DNA from 3 places in the Falsiroseomonas sp. HW251 genome. Region 2 is predicted to be linked to each of the others. Evidence: predicted binding sites of a transcription regulator. Region 2 holds the regulator's gene; each other region holds the start of a gene.
What was found. Region 2 encodes LexA, which represses DNA repair genes until DNA is damaged. Its sites were predicted from a motif close to TGTTCTANNTANGTTC; they were not measured.

Region 1 (5,024 bases), on a different contig from region 2:
CGATCCAGGACCTGGTCTACGACGCCGGCCGCCGCGAGCCGTTCCTGGAACCCGCGAAGGATGGCGGCCGCCCCGGCGTGTCGCGTGCCTGGTTCAACGCGCTGTATCAGGTGCTGCTCGGCCAGCCCGAGGGCCCGCGCTTCGGCGGCTTCGTCGCGCTGTACGGCATCGCGGGGACCATCGGCCTGATCGAGACCGCGCTCGCGCGGGATCCCGCCGCGGCATGAACGGGCTGTTCGAAAAGCCCGCTCCACCCACACGGGGGAGAGGGTTGGGTAAGGGGGGCGTGCCGGGCACGGAACTCGCGCACGGTCCTGCGCGTCCCCCTCACCCAACCCTAGCCTGCGCGTTGTCGGCTGAAGCCGAACGCTCCGGCGCCGACGCCGTGCGTCGCCCCCCCATAAGCGGGGGAGAGGGCGTTTCCAGCGGCAACCGCCAGCCCGCGGCCCGCGCCGCATGAAGGCCCTCCTCCCCGTCCTCAAGAAGCACGGCATGACGGTCTTCGGGCTCGTCCTGCTCGCGGCCGCGATCTACGTCGTGCAGAAGGAGTTCCGGACGCTGTCCGTCGGCGACGTCCGCCGCGCGCTGGAAGCGATCCCGCACGCGACGCTCTGGCTCGCCATCGGCTGGACGCTGCTCGCCTACGCCGTGCTGACGATCTACGACCGGTTGGGCAGCGTCTATGCCGGCTATCCCGTCAGCTATGCCCGCACATCGCTCGCCTCGTTCTGCGCCTACACGCTGGCGCACAACCTCGGCTTCGCCGCGGTGTCGGGCGCCGCCGTGCGCTACCGCTTCTACGCGGCCTGGGGGTTGCCGCCGCTGGCCATTGCCAAGGTCGTGGCCTTCACCAGCCTGACCTTCGGCCTCGGCGCGATGGTGCTCGGCGGCATCGTGCTGGTGATCGAGCCCGAGGTCGTGCCCGGCCTCGGCGACCATGTCCCGCACATCGTCATGCAGGTGCTGGGCGTCATCTGCTGGATCGTCGTGCTGGCCTATGTGACGATGTCGCGCATCCGCAGCCACGTGGTGATCCTCGGCCACCACATCGACCTGCCGGGCTTCCGCATGGCGGTGGCGCAGGTTCTGCTCGCGACCGTGGACGTCGCGGTGACCGCGATGATCTTCTACGTGCTGCTGCCGAAGGCGGATGGCCTGACCTTCCTGCATTTCCTCGGCATCTACATCGCGGCCTACATCGCCGGGATCGCGGCGAGCCTGCCGGGCGGCATCGGCGTCTTCGACACCGCCATCCTGATCGGCCTCGCCCCCTGGCTCGGGCCGGCGGAAGTCATCGGCGCGCTGCTGGTCTTCCGGCTCTACTACTACATCGTGCCGCTCTTCATCGCCGGCGGGATGTTCGCGGCGTTCGAGGTCGCGCAGCGCCGCGACGCACTGGCCCGCTGGAGCGCCGAGCAGCGCGTTGCCGGCGCGCTCGAGGTGCCGGCGATCGCGAGCCTGGTGGGGCTGGCGGGCACGGTGCTGGTCTTCATCGGCGCGCTGCCGGCGCGCGGCAACCCGATGGTGGAATGGGCAGGGCCCGAAGCCGCGGTCGGGTCCCATTTCGCGGCCTCCGTCGTGGGGTCGCTGCTGCTGGTGATGGCCTATGGGCTGCTGCGGCGGCTGACGATCGCCTGGGGCTTCGGCATCCTGCTGCTGCTGAACGGCATCGTGATCTGCATCCTGCGCCAGGAATCGGTCTGGCTGATCGGCGCCTTCGGCGTGGTCGCCGCGCTGCTGGCCGCGATGCGCAGCGCCTTCTACCGCGACGCCCGCCTGATCCGGGAGCCGCTGGCCACCGCGTCGCTCGTGCCGCTGGTCGTCGTCGCGCTCTGCGCCGTGCTGCTGGCGAGCGTGTCCTATGGCGGGCGCGTCGCCGACGAGAGCTGGCTGCATGTCGTCTTCTCGCCGCTCGCGCCGGACAGCCTGCGCTTCACCGTCGGCATCGCCGGCGTGCTGCTGCTGGTCGCCATGGCCCGCCTGCTGCGGCCGGTGAAGCTGCGCCCCGCGCCGTGGAACGAGGAGACCCGCGCAAGGCTGCGCGCGCTCGGCGCCCGCCCGCCCGATGCCGCGGACGGCGCGGTCTTCGGCGAGGCCGGGCGCGCCGGCTTCGCCTTCCTCCATCGCGACGGCATCTGGATGGCCTTGGGCGATCCCGTGGGCGAGGAGCGCGACCGCATCTCCGCGATCTGGCGCTTCCGCGACATGTGCGAGCGCGCCGGCGTGGACGCGGCGTTCTGGCGCGTCACGCCCGCGCTGCTGCGCTTCTACGGCGACATCGGCCTGACCGCCTTCCCGCTGGCGGCGCCCGCGCCGGGCGAGCCGCAGCGCTACCTGGCGTGCCGGGCGGAGAAGGATCTGGAGAAGCTGCTGGCCCTGCTGCCCGCGGCCGAGCCGATGGCGCGGGCGGCGCGCTGAGGGCCTCTCAGCCAAGCGCGCGGAGAGCGCGCCCGGCGCCTGAAGGCATGATCACTGACTGGCCCAGACGATCCGATGCATGAACTGCAGCTCGTCCAGCCCGAAGGTGTAGCCGGGATGCGCAGGGTTCAGGCTCGCGAGTTCCACCCGGCGCGCGCTCTGCCGCAGCAGCTCCTTCGCCATCACCTCGCCCTTGCGCGTGCGCACCACCACGCGGTCGCCCCGGCGGACCGGTGCGCCGGGGCTCACGATCACCACGTCGCCGTCGCGGAAGACCGGCTCCATCGAATCGCCGCTGATCTCGAGCGCGTACGCATTGGGGTCCGGCACGTCGGGGACCGAGATCTCGTCCCAGCCGCCGCCCACGGGATAGCCGCCATCGTCGAAGAAGCCCTCCGACCCCGCCTGCGCCAGGCCGATCAGCGGGATGCGGCGCCCCGGCATGGCCCGCCCCCGCGGCAGCGCCGGGGCTCCGGTGACGAGCGAGGCGAAGCCCTCGATCCCCGTACCCGTGGCCTGCAGCACCTTGGCGACGCTCTCGGTCGAGGGCCAGCGCGCCCGCCCATCCGGCCCTGTGCGCTTCGAGGGGTTGAAAGCCGTGGGATCCAGCCCCGCCTTGCGGGCCAGGCCGCTGGCGGACAGGCCATGCTCGGCCGCCAGCGCGTCGATCGCCCGCCACACATCCTCGTGCCGCATCATGGAAGCAGGTCCCCGTTTCCGACTCGAACCGAGCCGGTGCGAATCGCTGGGCATCACATCCTAGGTTTCGAGTCGCTTGGCAATAGGAACTTCTGCCTTGCAACCGGAGGTGGAAAGCGATAGCGTCCATCCGTTCCTGATTTGTTCGGGTAAGAGGAGGGAGCCCCCCATGCCCATCGCCCCCGGCCGCAGCGCCGTCCTGGCCAGCCTGTCCAAGGCCGAGCCCTTCGCCAGCGCCGACGAAGCCTGGTTCTGGACCATGGCGGCACTGATCGCCCGCCGCGACGGCGCCCGCCTGTCCGCCGCCCGCGGCAGCGTCATCCGCCCCTGCGAGCCCGACGACGTCGTGAAGTGCCTCGACCGGCTGTACCGGCAGCGCCGGATAGACCTCCAGCATGCGCGCATCATGCGGCTCTGGGGGGAACGCGGCACCGCCCCCAACGCGCGCTTCGCGTCGGAGCGCGGCGATCTCCGCCTGTGGCGCGAGGCGATGGAGCGGCTCGAATTCCCGCTGCGCCAGAAAGGCATCGTGTGCGGCCCGCGCGGCCTGTCGGCCGAGGCGCTGCCCAACGGCGCGCAGGTCATCCCCTTCCCCACGGCGCGCCCGTGAACCGCGTCAGCCATCGCCGCGCGGAGGCCGCGGCTGGCCAGCAGGTCTGGATCGCCTTCGGCGGCGAGGCCGACCAGCCCTGGCTGCGCCTGCTCCGCCGCGGCTTCCGCCATTGCTTCGCCGCCATCCTGGACGAGAGCGGCTGGACCGTGCTGGAGCCGCTGTCGGGCCGCCTGATGGTCGCGCGCCTGCCGGTCCCGGCCGCCTTCGACCTGCCCGGCTTCTACCGCCGCGCCGGCCTTGCCGTGCTCGGGCCCTTCGAGCCTGCAGCCGCGCGCGGTGCCTCCGCCCCCACCCTGATGCCCTTCACCTGCGTCGGGCTCTGCCGCGCGCTGCTCGGGCCCGGCGCGCCCTTCGCGCTGACGCCCTTTCAGCTTTTTCATGCGCTGGGTGGCGAATCTAGGAAAAAAATCTTGACGCGGCTTGGCGAAGCAGGCTAACACGGCTCTGCCACGGGGCGAATTGCGTCCCGCGGCGTTCCTCCTCCCCGGTTCCCGACTTCGAAGGCCCGTCCGCCCCCCGGACGGGCCTTCGCCTTTTCGGGACCCCTTTCCGCAGAAGGACCCGCGCATGGGTGGCATGTTCCGCGCACCGAAGCCGGTCGAGGTCGCCCCGCCCGCGCCCCCGGTCCAGGCCGTGACCGTCGCCGAGACCGCCGCGCAGGCCGACCAGGCCGCCGCCGACGCGGCGCGCGAGGCCCGGATCAAGGCGGTCGAGCGCGCCCGACGCGGCCTCGCCGGCACCGTCGCGACCTCCGATCGCGGCGTGCTCTCGTCCCTGCCGGCCTTCGCCGCGCGCAAGACGCTGCTCGGGGAGTGACCGGCATGGAAGCGGAGGAATTGCTGGCGCGGCACGACGCCGCGCTGGCGCGCCGCCGCCCGCTCGAGGCGGGCTGGCAGGATTGCTACGACCACGCTCTGCCCGCGCCGGGCGCGGCGCCGCTGTTCGACGCGACCGCGGCCGACGCCGCCGAACAGCTCGCGGCCTCGCTGCTCGCGGAGCTCGCGCCGCCCTGGTCGCGCTGGTTCGACCTCGCCCCGGTGCGGGAGAACGCCGACCCCGCCATCGCGCGCAGCCTGTCCGCGGTCGCCGAGACCCTGCAGGGCCATCTCGACCGGTCCAACTTCGCGCTGGAGCTCCACCAGGCCTTCCTCGATCTCGTGGTCGCCGGCACCGGCCTGGTCAGCATCGAGGAAGCGCCGCCCGGCGAGCCTTCCGCCTTGAGATTTCGCGCCGTGCCGCTGCGCGACGCCGTGCTGGCGGAAGGGCCGGGCGGACGGCTCGACACGGTCTTCCG
Region 2 (5,024 bases):
CCTTGCCCGCGCCCCGGCCGAGGCGCTGAAGGGCGGCGACCCCGCGGAGAACGCGGCCGCGCTGCAGGCCCTGCTGGACGGCGCGCCCGGCGCCTATCGCGACTGCGTGCTGCTGAATGCCGCCGCGGCGCTCGTCGTCGCGGGCAAGGCTGCCACGCTGCGGGACGGGGTTGCGCTGGCCGCGCGGAGCCTGGATGGGGGCGCCGCGTTGGACGTGCTGCGCAAGCTGCGCGCCGCCGCCACGCCACCCCCTCCCGAGCCTCCGCTTCCCGGAGCCGCCGCATGAACGCCCCCGCCACCCTGGTCTCCGACACCCTCTCCCGCATCCTCGCCGACAAGTACGAGGAGGTGCGGGAGCGTTCCGCGAACACCTCGATCGGCGAGATCGAGCGCAAGGCGCGCTACGCCCCGGCGACCCGCGACTTCACCGGCGCGCTCTGTGCCGCGGTCGCCGATGGCCGGGTCGGGCTGATTGCCGAGATCAAGCGCGCCAGCCCCTCCGGCGGGCTGATCCGCGACCCCTTCAAACCCGTCGAGATCGCGAAGGCCTATGAGGAAGCCGGCGCGGCCTGCCTGTCGGTGCTGACCGACGGACCCTATTTCGGCGGCTCGATCGACGACCTCGTCGCCGCGCGCGCGGCCTGCGCGCTGCCGGTGCTGCGCAAGGACTTCATGGTCCATCCCTGGCAGGTCTTCGAGGCGCGGGCGATGGGCGCCGATTGCATCCTGCTGATCATGGCCGCGCTGTCCGACGCCCAGGCCGAGGAGCTGGAGGACATCGCCCGCTCGCTCGACATGGCGGTGCTGGCCGAGGTGCATGACCGGCGGGAGCTGGATCGCGCGCTGGGGCTGGAGACGCGGCTGATCGGCGTGAACAACCGCAACCTCAAGACCCTGGCGACCGACCTTTCGACGTCGGAGGAACTGGTCCCGCTGATCCCCGCCGACCGCATCCCGGTGGCCGAGAGCGGCATCCGCACCCCCGGGGATGTGCGCCGCATGTGCAAGGCCGGCGCGCGCTGCCTGCTGATCGGCGAGCACCTGCTGCGCCAGCCCGACGTGACCGCGGCCGCGGGCGAGCTGATCCACGCCATCCCGAACTGAGCGCGGACCTTCCCTGTCCCAAACCTTCCCTCCCCCGCAAGCGGGGGAGGGCCTAAGCTGCGGGGCATGACCACCAAGCTCACCCATTTCGACGAAGCCGGCCGGGCCGCCATGGTGGATGTCTCCGCCAAGGCCGAGACGGCCCGCACCGCCATAGCCCGCGGCCGCATCGTCATGGCGCCGGATACGCTCGCCCTCATCACCTCCGGCCAGGTCGGCAAGGGCGACGTGCTCGGCGTCGCGCGCCTCGCCGGGATCATGGCGGCGAAGCGGACCTCGGACCTCATCCCGCTCTGCCATCCGCTGATGCTGGCCAAGGTCAGCGTGGACCTGACGCCGGCCGCCCCGGACGCGGTCGAGATCGAGGCGACTGTCAAGGTCACCGGCCAGACCGGCGTCGAGATGGAGGCGCTGACCGCCGTCACCGTCGCCGCGCTCACGGTCTACGACATGTGCAAGGCCGCCGACCGCGCCATGCGCATCGAGGACGTCCGGCTGGTGCACAAATCCGGCGGAAAATCGGGCGTTTACGAGGCGGCGTGATGATCTCGCTGGAAGAGGCCCGCGGCCGCATCCTGGAGGCCCTGACCCCCACCACCGCCGAGACCGTCCCGCTGCCCGAGGCCTGGAACCGGGTGCTGGCCAGGCCGGTGCCCGCCCGGCTGACACAGCCGCCGGCCGATGTCTCGGCGATGGACGGCTACGCCATGCGCGCCGCGGAGGCGACCGAGGGCGCGAGGCTCAAGCTCATCGGCGCCGCGCCGGCCGGCCACCCCTTCGCGGGAGAGGTTGGCCCCGGCCAGGCCGTACGCATCTTCACCGGCGGCTTCGTCCCCGCCGGCGCCGACGGCATCCTGCTGCAGGAGGATGCCGAGGAGACCGCCGGCACCGTCCTGGTGAAGGAAGCGGTGAAGCCGAACCGCTGGATCCGCCGGCGCGGGCTCGACTTCGCCGAGGGCGAGGAATTGCTGCCGGCCGGGCGGCGCCTGACGGCCCGCGACGTCGGCTTGGCCGCGGCGGCGAACCATCCCTGGGTCACGGTCCACCGCAAGCCGCGCATCGGCATCCTGGCCACCGGCGACGAGATCGCACTGCCCGGCGAGCCGATCCCCCCCGGCGGCATCGTCAGCTCCAACGCCCATGCGCTGGCGGCCGTGATCCGGGCCGCCGGCGGCGACCCCATCGTGCTGCCGATCGCCCCGGACGACCGCGACGCCATCGCGGCCGCCGCCGCCTCCGCCCGGTCCTGCGACATGCTGGTCACCACGGGCGGCGCGAGCGTCGGCGAGCACGACCTCGTGCAGAAGGCGCTCGGGCCGGAAGGCTTCGCGCTCGATTTCTGGAAGATCGCGATGCGGCCGGGCAAGCCGCTGATCTGGGGGCGGCTCGGCCGCACGCCGGTTCTGGGGCTGCCGGGGAACCCGGTCTCGGCGCTGGTCTGCGCGGTGCAGTTCCTCTTGCCGTCCGTCGCGATGCTGTCGGGCCTGCCCGCCGCCCCGCCGGCGACGCTGCTGGTCCGCGCCGGCGCGCCACTGCCCGAGAACGACAGGCGTTTCGACCATCTGCGGGCCTCGCTCGGCACCGACCGCGACGGCCGTCCCGTCGCGACGCCCTTCCCCGTCCAGGACAGTTCCATGTTGAAGACCCTGGCGCGGGCCGAGGCGCTGATCCTGCGCCCGCCTCATGCGCCCGCCGCCCCGGAAGGCGCCGAGGTCGAGGCGATTTCCCTCGGCCAGCTCGGAATCTGACCGGCTGCGGAAAAACTCCTGTGGAAAAGATTTGACGCGACGCGGAGAACCTACCTAGAACATCCACGCTGATTCCCCGTTTGTTCGCCGAGGCCGGTGGCCGGGGCGAGCCGGGGTGCGAGGACGGGAGGCTTCATGCTCACGCGGAAGCAGCACGAGCTGCTGATGTTCATCGACCGGCATCTCCGAGATACCGGTTTCTCTCCCTCCTTCGAGGAGATGAAGGAGGCCCTGCGCCTCAAGTCCAAGTCCGGCATTCACCGGCTGATCACGGCTCTGGAGGAGCGCGGCTTCCTCAAGCGCCGCGCTCACCGGGCCCGCGCGCTGGAGGTCATCCGGCTGCCCGATAACGTCGCGCCCCGCATGGCCCAGGCTGCCGCTGCCCCGCCGGCGCCCGCCGCGGCCCCGGCCTTTGCCCCGAACGTCATCCGCGGGAACTTCGCGGCGAATTTGTCCGGCGTGCCGAAGCCCGCCAACGAGGCCCCGGCCGTCCACCTGCCACTCTATGGCCGGATCGCTGCCGGCCTACCGATCGAGGCGCTGCGCGACAACGGCTCGAGCGTCGAGGTCCCGGCCGCGATGCTTGCCGGCGGCGAGCACTACGCTCTTGAAGTCGCGGGCGATTCGATGATGGAGGCCGGGATCCTGGACGGCGATACCGTCATCATCCGCCGCGGCGACATCGCGGAGAACGGCGCGATCGTGGTTGCGCTGGTGGATGAGGCCGAGGTCACCCTCAAGCGCCTGCGCAAGCGCGGCAACTCGGTCGCGCTGGAGCCCGCCAACCGCGCCTACGAGACCCGCATCTTCGGCCCCGACCGGGTCCGGGTTCAGGGCCGCCTGGTCGGGCTTCTCAGGAAGTACTGACCTACCTCTCCAGCCCTCCCCTGCTCGCGGGGGAGAGCTGGGCAAGGAGCCCCTCGCGGACCGGGCGCCCCGGCTGCCGCCAGGCAACACCCCTCAGTACGGATCCCACTCGCCCGTTGCCCGCTCCGCGCGCCAGCTGTGCCAGCGCTGCGCCAGCGCGAGCACGCCGAGCGAGACGAAGGCGCCGGCCGCCATCCAGCCGGCATCCGTCAGCAGCATGGTGTAGCCCAGGGCCATGGCACCCCTCCTTGGTTGCAGGCCCAAGGATAGGCACAACCCAGGTTGACAGAGTATTACCCGCCGTCGCGGGGTGCGACCGGCAGCGAATCCGGCTGCCCCGGCAGCGGTCGCGCCGGCACCCAGGGCCGATCGCCGCGCCAGTCGCGGTCGGCGACCACCCGCACCGCCTGCCCGAGCCAGGCGGCCTGTGCCCCGCCGCGCCAGACCGTGAAGCGGTCGATGCTCTCGCCCGATCCGCAGCGCGGTCGGATCGGCTCGGCCGAGATGATCAGCCCCGCCGTGCCGCAAGCCGCGCGCAGCGCCTCCGGCTCCGGCGGTGCCGCGCGCTGGCCACGCGGGACCGGCGCAGTCCGCAGCAGCACCGCCTCCGCGCCGTCCCGCGGGCGGAAGCGGCAGGCCGTGTCGGTGCAGGCCAAGGCGCCCCCCGCAACCTCGCCCGAAAGCGGCAGGGGCCTGGATGTCCCCGCGCTCATCCGGCGCAGCATCGCCTCCTTCGCGAAGGCGCTTGCGCCGGCCAGCTCCTGCACGAACACGCCATCCGAGGTGCGCAGCGCCACCAGCCGCGCATCCGGGCTAACCAGGAGGTCGGGCGGCGCCTGCGCCAGGCCCGCCGCGAGCGCGCCGGCCAGGACCGGCACGCCTGCCAGGCGCAGCCCTCCCCGCCACAGGGCGAGCCAGCAGAAGCCGAAGGCCGCGACCGCGAGCGCCGGCCCCGGGATCGGCGGCAGCACCGGCGAGGCCTCGGGCCAGGCCGCGACGACGCGTGCCACCGCCAGCATCGCCTCCACCCCCTGCCCCATGGCCCAGAGCGCCGGCGCCTCCAGCCCGAACGGCATCAGCGCGAGCGCGACCATCCCCGCCGGCATGACCAGGAAGGAGGTCAGCGGCACCGCGACCGCATTGGCCGCAACGCCATAGATCTGGAGCCGCCCGAAATGGTGCAGGCCAAAAGGCGCCGTCGCCGCGCCGGCCAGCGCCGAGGTCAGGGCGAGCCCGATCACCGCCAGCGCCACCCGGCGTCGCCACCCGCCTCCAAGCCGCAGGGCCGACAAGCGGTCCTTCAGC
Region 3 (5,024 bases), on a different contig from region 2:
GACGCTGCCGCTGCGCGCGGGCATGCCGGCGGTCGCGCTGATCGAGCCCAGCCTGCGCGACGGCACCGCCGCGGCGCTTGATGCCGGGCGGCGCGTGGAGGCCGCGCTCGCCTCGGCCGGCGCGCCGCAGGTGCAGGTGGAACGCCGCCCGCTGCCCGGGCGCGAGCATCTCGCGCTGCTGCGCGTCAGCGCGCTGGCCGCCGCCGAGCAGACCGTGCGCAACGCCGCCGCCGCCCGGCTGCAATCCGTCGGCGCGCTGGCCGGCGGGATCGCGCATGATTTCAACAATCTCCTCAGCGCCATCGGCGGCAGCGCGGAAGCCGCCCTCGCGCGCGAGCCCGACGGACCTGCGGCGCCGGATCTCCGCCAGATCATGGAATCGGCCGCGCGCGGCGCGGCGCTGGTGCGCCAGCTCCTCGCCTTCGCCCGCCAGCAGGCGCTGCAGCCGCGCGTCGTCGAGCTCAACGACGCCGTCGGCGCGATGGCGGCGCTGCTGCGCCGGCTGCTCGGCAGCCGCGTGCGGCTCAGCCTCGAGCTCGACGAGCCCGGACGGCGCGTGCGCATAGACCCTACGCAGCTCGACCAGGTCATCATGAACCTGGCGCTCAACGCGCGCGACGCCATGCCGGGCGGCGGCAGCCTGCGCATCGCGACCGGCCACGCCGTGGTGCTGCAGCCCGAGCCGCTGGGGCAGGAGGAACTGCCGCCCGGCCGCTACGTCACGGTGGAGGTCTCGGACACCGGCGGCGGCATCCCGCCGGAACTCCTGCCGCGCATCTTCGACCCCTTCTTCACGACGAAGCGGGAGCAGGGCGGCAGTGGGCTCGGCCTGTCCACCGTGCACGGCATTGTCCGCCAGTCCGGCGGCTTCATCGCCGCCGAGAGCCGGCCCGGCGAGGGTTCGACCTTCCGCATCTGGCTCCCCCGCCACGAAGGTGCGGCGGACGCCGCCGCGCCCCTCATAGCCGCCCCGGTTGCCGCCGTGCCCGCCGCGCCGCCGGCGCTGCCGTCCGGCGCGCCGGTGCTGCTGGTCGAGGACGAGCCACCCCTGCTGCGGCTGGCCGAACGCGCGCTGCGCCGCGCCGGCTTCGAGGTGATGACGGCGACCTCGGCGGAGGAGGCGCTGGAGATGCTGGACACCCAGGCCGTGAAGCCGGCCGCGCTGGTTTCCGACGTCGTGATGCCGGGGCTGGACGGGCTCGGCCTCGCCGCCAGGCTGCGCGAACGCGACCCCGACCTACCGGTGCTGCTGGTCTCCGGCTACGCCGAGGCCGCGCTTGGCCGCGACCTCGCGGCGGAGAAGCTGCGGCTGCTGCCCAAGCCCTATGGGCTTTCGGACCTGGTGGCGGAACTGCGCGCCATCCTGCCGGCCGACGCGCCCGCCGCGGCGGGGTAGGGGGCGACTCCGCGCGTCTGGTAAGGCGGGCGTGGAACCCAGCGTTCCACCTGCGTGTTTCCTAAATGTTCTTGTATGGCGGGGTGGATTGGGTCATATTCCGTCCAGGCCGCAGTGCGGTTGTGGCGCGTCGCCGCGCTCGACTTCGATGTGGCGCAGATGTTACCAGCAGTGGTAACGTCTGCTCAGAATGCGCTTATTGGTTGATAAGTCCTTCAATTGAGACCGGAGAGCCATCCCATGGACAAGACGAAGGCCCTGGACGCCGCGCTGAGCCAGATCGAGAGGGCCTTCGGCAAGGGCTCCATCATGCGCATGGGCAACAAGGCCGCCGACGAGGAGATCGAGGTCATCTCGACCGGCTCCCTCGGCCTCGACCTCGCGCTCGGCATCGGCGGCCTACCGAAGGGCCGCATCGTGGAGATCTACGGTCCGGAAAGCTCGGGCAAGACGACGCTCGCGCTGCACGCCATCGCGGAAGCCCAGAAGCGCGGCGGCACCTGCGCCTTCATCGACGCCGAGCACGCGCTCGACCCCGGCTATGCCCGCAAGCTCGGCGTGGACGTGGACAACCTGCTGATCAGCCAGCCCGACGCCGGCGAGCAGGCGCTTGAGATCGCCGACACGCTGGTGCGCTCCGGCGCGGTGGACGTGCTGGTGGTGGACAGCGTCGCGGCGCTCGTGCCCCGCGCCGAGCTCGAGGGCGAGATGGGCGACAGCCATGTCGGCCTGCATGCCCGCCTGATGTCGCAGGCGCTGCGCAAGCTGACGGGCAGCGTGTCGCGCTCCAACACGCTGCTGATCTTCCTGAACCAGATCCGCCTCAAGATCGGCGTGATGTTCGGCAACCCCGAGACCACCACGGGCGGCAACGCGCTGAAGTTCTATGCGTCCGTGCGCATGGAGATCCGGCGCATCGGCTCCATCAAGGAACGCGACACCGTCACCGGCAACCAGACCCGCGTGAAGGTGGTGAAGAACAAGATGGCGCCGCCGTTCCGCCAGGTGGAGTTCGACATCATGTATGGCGAGGGCATCTCCAAGGTCGGCGAGCTCATCGACCTCGGCGTGAAGGCCGGCGTCGTCGAGAAGTCGGGTGCCTGGTTCAGCTGCGACAGCCAGCGCATCGGCCAGGGGCGCGAGAACGCGAAGCAGTTCATGCGCGACAACCCCGCGGTCGCCGAAAGCGTGGAGAAGCGCATCCGCGACCAGGCCGCGGGCCTGGCCAATGCCATGCTCGCCGGCGAGGAGAGCGAGGCGGCGGCGGCGGAGTAGCGCAAGCGCCTCCCCCTATCGAGGGGGAGGCGCGTCCCGCTGCCGCGGGCATTGCATGACGGGCCCTAGCGCACGCCGGCGAGCATCAGGCCCGTCTCGTAATGCGTGCGGTCCTCGAGGCGGGCCATCGGGTTGCGCGCGATCGCGCGCGCCAGGGTGAAGTCCGGCTCGATCTCCGCCAGCCGCGCGCGCCAGGCCGCGGCCTCCGACGCCGCGCCCATGTGCCCCAGTGCGCTGAGCACGACCTTGTAGGGATAGCTGATGGCGGGCTGCAGCGCGATCGCCTGGCGCGCGACCTCCGCGGCCTCCTCGTGCCGGCCGAGCAGCAGCAGCGGGATGCCGCGCGCCGCGTCGAAGAAGAAGGCATGCGGGTGCAGCGGTGAAAGCTGCTTGTAGCGATCGAGCCGCTGCAGCGCCCGCTCATGCTCGCCGAGATAGCTCTCCGTCATGCCGGAGAAGACCCAGGCCATCGCGAGGTTGGGGTTCAGCGCCAGCGCGCGCTCGTGCAGCGCCCGTGCCTCCGGCAGGCTGTGGTGGAGATAGGCGCGGACATGGCCGTGGATGGTCAGTGCCTGCGCGTCCTGCGGGTCGAGCCCGATGGCGCGGCTCGCCAGCCGCTCGGCCTCGGCGAAGGCCTGCCCGTTCCGCGACCAGCCCTGGCCGACCAGGAACAGATGCCAATAGGCGTGCCAGGAGAAGGCCGGCGCATAATCCGGGTCGAGCGCCGTCGCGCGTTCCAGCAGGGCGCCGGCTTCCAGGAATCCGTCGCGGTCCAGCCGGTGCAGGGCGGGAATCGCGCGCAGCAGCAGGTCGTAGGCGGTCGGCGCCACGCTGCGCCGCTGCGTCGCGCGCTCGGCCTCGATCAGCAGGATCTCCGGGTCGATGCGCGCGACGAGCTCGGCGGCGGTCTGGTCCTGCAGCGCCAGCATGTCGCCGGTCTCGCTCTCGAAGCGCTGGCTCCAGACGATAGTGGCGGGCGGGCGGAGGTCCGTGAGCTGGAGCGAGACGCGGACCCGCGCGCCGCTGCGCTGCACGGTGCCGCCAAGCAGGAAGTCCAGGCCGAGCTCCTCGGCCGCCTTCGTCTCGCCGAGCCGTGCCGAGGCCGCGGCGAGCGAGGCGCCGTCCGCGACGAAGAGCCAGCGGAACCGCGCGAGCGCGGTCGCGATCTCCTCGGCCAGCCCGATGGCGAGATGCGCCTCGGTCTCGGTCCCGAGCACGCGCAGCGGCAGCACGCCGAGCCGCGCGCCGCGCGCGCTGCGCGGCCTGGCGGAGGCCGCGAGGGGGGCTGCGGGGGTGGTCGGGTCGCCGCCGCGGGCAGCGGGCGCGGCGCCGCGTTCCGTCGCCGCCGCGACGCCGGGCGCGGCCGACAGCGCGCGATGCTGCTCCTCCGCCGCTAGGGCACCGGCGCGGTCGCCGGCCTCGCGCAGCGCGGAGATCAGGGCGCGCCAGGCCTCGGCATGCCGCATGTCGAGCTCGAGCAGCCGCCGAGCGGCCGCGGCGACGGCCGCCGGCCCCTCCGCCGTGGCAAGCATGGCGGCCGCACGCGTCGCCGCGGCCTGGCGCAGGCGGGCGCGCTGCTCCGCCAGCCAGGCGTCGAAGGCGGCGTCGAGCCCGTCCATGTCCACCAGCAGTTCGTCCGTCAGCAGGTCGAGCGCGTCGGCCTTGCCCGGGCGGGCGCGCATCAGCTCCACGGCGTCGGTCCAGACGAGATCGCCGCGCAGCGCGACCGTCTCCCGCGTCGAGACGAGCAGCGGCACGCCGATCGGGGCGAGGCTCTCGGACAGCTCATGCACGGCCTGGCGGAGCGAGCCGCGCTGCTGTTCCTCGCCGCGCCGGGACCAGAGCAGTTCCGCCAGGCGCCCGCGCGGCACGGGCTGGCCCCTCGCCATGGCGAGCACGGCGAGCAGCGCACGGGTCTTCCGCGCCCGGGGCAGGACCGGAAGCGCGGCGAGGCTCCAGGCCTCCATCCGTCCGATCAGCACGAGACGCAGGCGCGGGAAGGCATCCGGCGACGGGGTGTCGCCGTGGGGCGTGCGGAGCGGCAGGATGGCAGACATCGTCCCGACCATCCCCAAATAGTAGCTAATTTATGCCGCCGATACAGCCACCAGTTGATAAAAAGAGATACGGCGTCGCTGCGGAGGAGGCTTTACCAAACGATTTCCAAGTCTGCTCTCTCTTCGGTTGCATTGACGCGATCACTGCCACCGCCCGTCTCGGCACTTTGGTCCGCTCGTTTCCGGTTCAAAAGGCAGCAGATCGCGCCCGATCGCCTCTGCCGAGCCTGGCGCCGGCGCGGCGCACCCTGGAGCGTGCGATCACCCGCCATCGCGAGAAGCCGTTAACCCTACGT

Region 1: ACLF3M_RS16915 (S24 family peptidase) is a predicted target of LexA. The motif match lies at 3,249-3,264, and genes of this name have one in related genera.
Region 3: recA (recombinase RecA) is a predicted target of LexA. The motif match lies at 1,452-1,467, and genes of this name have one in related genera.

The regions. Positions count from the first base shown of each region.
Region 1 covers NZ_JBNXUM010000013.1:71,367-76,390, reverse strand. The annotation lists gene ACLF3M_RS16925 (lysine--tRNA ligase) at 1-227, shown strand, start outside; gene ACLF3M_RS16920 (lysylphosphatidylglycerol synthase domain-containing protein) at 457-2,418, shown strand; gene ACLF3M_RS16915 (S24 family peptidase) at 2,470-3,114, opposite strand; gene ACLF3M_RS16910 (hypothetical protein) at 3,287-3,727, shown strand; gene ACLF3M_RS16905 (hypothetical protein) at 3,724-4,167, shown strand; gene ACLF3M_RS16900 (hypothetical protein) at 4,298-4,546, shown strand; gene ACLF3M_RS16895 (portal protein) at 4,552-5,024, shown strand, end outside.
Region 2 covers NZ_JBNXUM010000016.1:125,595-130,618, reverse strand. The annotation lists gene trpD (anthranilate phosphoribosyltransferase) at 1-286, shown strand, start outside; gene trpC (indole-3-glycerol phosphate synthase TrpC) at 283-1,104, shown strand; gene moaC (cyclic pyranopterin monophosphate synthase MoaC) at 1,171-1,647, shown strand; gene ACLF3M_RS19805 (molybdopterin molybdotransferase MoeA) at 1,647-2,852, shown strand; gene lexA (transcriptional repressor LexA) at 2,988-3,719, shown strand; gene ACLF3M_RS19795 (hypothetical protein) at 3,813-3,956, opposite strand; gene ACLF3M_RS19790 (ComEC/Rec2 family competence protein) at 4,013-5,024, opposite strand, start outside.
Region 3 covers NZ_JBNXUM010000003.1:69,961-74,984, reverse strand. The annotation lists gene ACLF3M_RS03950 (ATP-binding protein) at 1-1,396, shown strand, start outside; gene recA (recombinase RecA) at 1,637-2,671, shown strand; gene ACLF3M_RS03940 (hypothetical protein) at 2,737-4,728, opposite strand.